DNA from 2 places in the Granulicatella elegans genome. Region 1 is predicted to be linked to the other one. Evidence: predicted binding sites of a transcription regulator. Region 1 holds the regulator's gene; the other holds the start of a gene.
The links. Region 1 encodes Rex, which represses fermentation and respiration genes when NADH is low (regulators of the CRP and FNR family bind a similar motif). Its sites were predicted from a motif close to TTGTGAANTANTTCACAA; they were not measured.
Positions count from the first base shown of each region.

Region 2: pflB (formate C-acetyltransferase) is a predicted target of Rex. The motif match lies at 1,897-1,914, and genes of this name have one in related genera.

Region 1 covers NZ_CP085953.1:1,101,281-1,104,503, reverse strand. Annotated here, with positions in the region: gene LK443_RS05505 (IS1182 family transposase) at 1-671, opposite strand, end outside; gene LK443_RS05500 (redox-sensing transcriptional repressor Rex) at 936-1,571, opposite strand; gene LK443_RS05495 (ABC-F family ATP-binding cassette domain-containing protein) at 1,827-3,223, shown strand, end outside.
Region 2 covers NZ_CP085953.1:565,615-568,837, forward strand. Annotated here, with positions in the region: gene LK443_RS02865 (ABC transporter permease) at 1-405, shown strand, start outside; gene LK443_RS02870 (DUF554 family protein) at 564-962, shown strand; gene LK443_RS02875 (heavy metal-binding domain-containing protein) at 1,038-1,355, shown strand; gene pflB (formate C-acetyltransferase) at 1,947-3,223, shown strand, end outside.

The sequences.
Region 1 (3,223 bases):
CCACCAACAATATGTTTAGGTTCTTCTTCAATGAGTTCTTCTAACTGTTCTAGAGAGTTATTAGTAGCTTCAATCATGGCATGAACACCATATTCAGTAATTTTTTCTTCTTCTGATAAAGCAATATTCACTTGATTTTGAATTAATTGATCATATAATGTACTAATTTTTTCATTTAAAGCTTCATCATATCTTTCAATAGCTTTACGCCATACAAATGAATAACGATTGGCATCTGCTTGAACTTTTGTACCATCAATAAATAAACTATCTGAATCAATAATATGATAGTGTTGGAGTAATAAAGTAAAGTATACGAAAATGTTTTTAATGATAGAGGAAAACTGTTCATTACTTCTAAAATTATTAATAACATGGTAACAGACATAAGTTTGTTGAGAAAGCCACTGCATCGGAATATTTTCTTCATTTAATTGAACAATTTTTCTACCACTATACGTAGAACGAGTATAAGCGAAGAGAATCATTTTTAATAACATACGAGGATGATGAGCAGGTCTACCCATTTTTGATGTTGTATTAGGAAAGATAATAGAATCTGGAATAGAATCTACAAACTGATTAATAAATTGAGCAATGTGGTTTTTAGGGACGGTTAATGTAAAATTTAGTTCTAAAGTATCTGTTGGTGTGGTATAATTTTTGTACATAGGAGTCACCCTTTCTTATTTTATTTCATTCAAACTTATTATAACAGAGGTAGACTCCTATGTTTAATTTATAAGACTAAAAAGCACTATAAAATCCTGTTTCAGAATTTTATAGTGCTTTCTTCTATTTTTGAGACTTTTTGCCCAGCCTCTTAGGCATGAAACCGAAGGTTTGCTGCCGTCCTTTCTGCTACTATAGATAAAGTCATTTACGCAAAAAAACATCTCATAAATGCTCCTCACATTTACAAGATGTTTTTACGATTAATGAATATTGTTATTGTCTAAGAAATAAATCAACGTTTGCAATTCGTTTGTTAAGTCAACATTTTGAACACGAATATGATCCGGTGCAGTTAAACGAAGCGGTGTAAAGTTTAAAATACCACGAACATCAGCTTCGATTAATAAATTAGCAGTTTCTTGAGCAACTTCTTGAGGAACTGTTAAAATTGCCACTTGAATTTGTTGTACACGAAGTTGTTCTACTAAATCATTCATAGAATAAACTGGAACTCCACTCACAATTTTCCCTACCATACTTTCGTCCACTTCAAACGCAGCACTAATTCTTACATGATTACTTTGATGGAAATTATAATTTAATAAAGCTTGCCCTAAATTACCTACTCCAACTAAAGCAACATTTGTTAAACGATCATGATTTAATTGTTGACTAAAGAAATCTAATAAATACTCCACATCATAACCATAACCACGTTTCCCTAACGCTCCAAAATAAGAGAAGTCACGACGAATTGTTGCACTATCAACTTTTACTGCTTCACTTAATTCTGTTGAAGAAATACGACGTTTCCCTGCATCATGTAAAAATCTTAAATAACGATGATAAATTGCCAAGCGCTTTGCGGTAGCTTTTGGAATTTCAACTTTTTTCATTTTTCAATCTCCTTTGTATCAAATTTCATAAACATTCTAGCATAAGTTTCATATTTTTCACAAGCAATATGCTTGTTTTCACATAAATTATTGCATTTGTAAATTTTATTCTACATATATCTTGTAATTTTCTTAACTAAACAATATTGTGATTTTTTCTCATTCTTACAATTAATAAATAAATAGTAAAAACTTTTGTCCTCTTCACTTGTATGATAGAATAAATTTGAAACTGCATAGAAAGAGGATTATGACATGATTTTATTACAAGGTCAAGGGCTAGCTAGACATTTTGGTCCTGATGTACTATTTGAAAATATTTCCCTTGAAGTCCAAGAACGTTCTCGTATTGCATTAGTGGGAAGAAACGGAACCGGAAAATCAACATTATTAAAAATTTTGGCAGGAATCGAAGAACCTAGTTTAGGAATGGTCAGTAAGAAAAAAGACCTTTCCATCGGTTACTTAGATCAATATGCTTCCGTAGATTCTGAAAATACAATTTGGGAAGAAATGATTGAATTATTTAAAGGCATTGAAACTTTAAAAAAGGAAGCTCTTTTAATAGCTGATAAATTAGGAAATCCAGACGTATTAGCCAATGAATCTCTCTACCAACAAACATTAACACGTTACGATGATTTACAAGAACAATTAAATAAAATGAATGCTTATGGCTATGAAGGTGAAATTCGCTCTGTCTTACATGGATTCCAATTTTATCCAGAAGACTATGATAAACCTATTCAACAATTATCCGGCGGGCAAAGAACTCGTCTAGCCTTAGCTAAAATTTTATTAGAAAAACATGATGTCTTAATTTTAGACGAACCTACCAACCATTTAGATATTGAAACATTAACATGGTTAGAAGATTATTTAAAATCTTCACCTGTGTCACTACTTATTGTCAGCCATGACCAATACTTTTTAGATAAAGTCTGTCAAGAAGTATATGAAATTCATCATCACACTTGCGATTATTATAAAGGCAATTATTCATACTATGTCACTGAACGTGAAAATCGTTTCTTACTACAACAGAAAGCTTATGAAAAACAACAAGAGAAAATTCAAAAATTAGAAGAATTTGTTGCGAAAAATATTGTTCGTGCCTCTACTACGAAACGAGCTCAATCCCGTAGAAAACAATTAGAAAAAATGGAACGAATCGAAAAACCTCAGTCCGACTCTAGATCTGCTCGTTTTTCATTTTCTGTGCAAAAAGAACCTGGAAATCAAGTTTTAATTGTGCAAGATGCTTTTATTGGATATGACGGACAAAAGCTATCAGGTCCAATCAATTTAAATATCCGCAAACAAGAAGCCGTTGCGATTGTTGGTCCAAACGGAATTGGAAAATCAACTTTATTAAAATCTCTAACACAAGAAATTCCATGGATTGCTGGAGAAAGTTCATTCGGGGCTAATGTTCAAGTCGGTTACTATGATCAAAATTTAAGTGGACTAAACTCTAAAACAACTGTTTTAGAAGAGCTCTGGAGCCGACATACGACGATGCCCGAAAAAGATATTCGTACCATTTTAGGAAGTTTCCTATTTTCAGGAAAAGATGTAGAAAAATCCACTGCTCAATTAAGTGGGGGAGAAAAAGCAAGACTTGCTTTAGCAAAACTTTCATTAGAACATGA
Region 2 (3,223 bases), 540 kb from region 1:
GGGGCATATTTTGTAGTCATGTTTGTTGCGAATCTATTCATTATCTTCTTTATTGATGAAGCAATGTCTGTAGGTATTCCAAATTGGTTCAATGTTTGTTTATTAGTGGCAAGTGGGATTATTTATAGTTTGAGTCTAGGATTGTTTTTATTTAGAATTTTTAAAAATCCAATGATAGCTCAACAAGTAGGGGTTTTCGGTTCCCTTTTACTTGCGGGACTAGGAATGGCACCAAAACTATTTCAGTCTGAGATTATTGATATTGTAGCGCATTTTAGTCCAGTTTACTGGTTTGTTCAAATCGTTGATCGTCAAGAATTACTTCCAGGCATTCCAATGATATTAGTCATGGCACTTGTATTTTTCACAGCTGGGAACTATCGTTTAGAAACGTATGTCGATTAAGAAGGTTTGCATCAAATTTTGAATAATGGTAGGATGAATTGAAAAAATATTAAACGAAGGAGATTATATGCCGGTAGGAATTATTATAAATTCATTTGCCATTTTATTAGGGAATTGTTGGAGGGGTTGCCGAACATAAAACTCTATCGGAAATCAACATTCAATTAAACTTAATTTTTGGATTGTCTGCTATGATGCTAGGAATTACTTCTATAGGATTAGTAAAAAATATTTCAGCAGTTATTCTATCTATGATTATAGGAACAATTGTGGGAATATTTTGTAAAGTAGGAGTAAAAATCAATCAATTGGAGCAATTATTGGAACGTCCAGTGGCGAGATTTAGTAGTGGAGGTCATGGTGGATTAAGTCAGGAAGAATTTTTTTCGCAATTAGTAACAGTAATCGTATTATTTTGCTTTAGTGGAACAGGGATTTATGGTTCGCTTGATTCTGGAATGACAGGAGATCATAGTATCTTAATTGCAAAATCTATTTTAGATTTTTTCACGGCTACTATTTTTGCTTGTTATGCCGATAAGTTGGAGATGGGTTAATTGGATTCTCCCATTGATTATGCAGTAGAATAGGTGTAAAATAAATTGATAAAAAACACAAAAGGAGTGGTTAGAATGATTATTACAACAACGCCAATAATTGAAGGACATCATATTGTTGAATATAAGGGAATTACTTTTGGAGAAGTTATTTCAGGGGTAAATGTGTTAAAAGACCTTGGAGCAAGTTTTCGTGATTTCTTCGGTGGTCGTTCTCAAGGGTATGAGGGAGAATTGTTAAAAGCTCGTGAAGATGCTCTTCGTGAATTAGAAAAACGTGCAGTTCAAATGGGAGCAAATGCAGTTGTGGGAGTAAAAATCGATGCTGAAACAGTAGGAACAGCTGGTATGTTAATGGTAATGGCATCTGGTACTGCGGTCGTGATTGACTAAGCTCCTTATTAAAAGATAGAAATAGGGTTGATGGATTTTCCATCAACCTTTTTTAGTGCACATGAAAAGAAGTAAAGATAATATAAAGTAGTAGTTAAATATAAAGATAAAGAAGAAGTGTATTATATACAGTTATAAAAAATAGGGAATCTTTCATATATTTTTGATGATAAAAATTTCTTTTACGAAATGAATGGAGAAGTTTAAATAAAATAGAAGAATAAGAAAACGTGGTAATTACAGCGTTCTCATTGTTTTTTTAAAAGACTGTTGTTCGATTTTAAGTCAATGATTTTATTCTAAACATTTTTAAAACCACTTAATTTCTAGGCGTCTGTATTAATACAGTTTATTAGAGGTGTTATATTTATAGAGAAATAATCTGTTTTTTTACGAAAAGCTTTAAAAATAGGTTTTTCAATAGTTTTTATTTATAATTTTTGAACAAATTACTTGTATTAAATATCACTTATTTGAAAAAATAGTACAGATTTTTGTGATTATTCCATTGCTAATTCTTGAGAAAAGATGTATAATGTATTTGTTAAAAGAAAAACAAAAATAAAAAAATATAAGAAAAGAGGAAAATAAATGGTTAATAAAGCAGTTGTTGAATCCCAAGATTTTTTTGAAAAAGCTTGGGAAGGCTTCAAAGGTGTAGATTGGAAAAAGAAAGCAAGTGTATCTCGCTTCGTTCAAGCTAACTACACACCTTACGATGGAGATGAAAGCTTCCTTGCTGGGCCAACAGAACGTTCACTACACATTAAAAAAGTAGTAGAAGAAACTAAAGCTCATTATGAAGCAACTCGTTTCCCAATGGATACTCGTCCAACTTCTATTGCTGATATTCCTGCTGGATATATCGACAAAGAAAACGAAATAATCTACGGTATTCAAAATGATGAATTGTTCAAATTGAACTTCATGCCAAAAGGTGGTATCCGTATGGCGGAAACTACTTTGAAAGAAAATGGATATGAACCAGATCCAGCTATTCACGAAATCTTTACAAAATATGTAACAACAGTTAACGATGGTATTTTCCGTGCTTATACTTCAAACATTCGTCGTGCTCGTCACGCTCACACTGTAACTGGTCTTCCAGATGCATACTCTCGTGGACGTATCATCGGTGTTTATGCACGTCTTGCTTTATATGGTGCAGACTACTTAATGCAAGAAAAATTAAACGACTGGAACTCAATCGAAGAAATCGATGAAGAAACAATCCGTCTTCGTGAAGAAATCAATCTTCAATATCAAGCATTGCAACAAGTTGTTCGCTTGGGTGACCTTTACGGAGTTGATGTTCGCAAACCAGCGATGAACACTAAAGAAGCAATCCAATGGGTTAACATCGCATTCATGGCTGTCTGCCGTGTTATCAACGGTGCTGCTACATCTCTAGGACGTGTGCCAATCGTATTGGACATCTTTGCAGAGCGTGACCTTGCTCGTGGTACATTTACTGAATCAGAAATCCAAGAATTCGTTGATGATTTCGTTATGAAACTTCGTACAGTTAAATTTGCTCGTACAAAAGCTTATGACCAATTGTACTCAGGTGACCCAACTTTCATCACAACTTCTATGGCTGGTATGGGTAACGATGGTCGTCACCGTGTTACTAAGATGGACTACCGTTTCTTGAACACTCTTGACAACATCGGTAACTCTCCAGAACCAAACTTGACAGTTCTTTGGACTGACAAATTGCCATACAACTTCCGTCGCTACTGTATGCACATGAGCCACAAACACTCTTCTATCCAATACGAAGGTGTTACAACAATGGCTAAAGATGGATATGGTGAAATGAGCTGTATCTCATGCTGTGTATCACCACTTGACCCAGAAAACGAAGA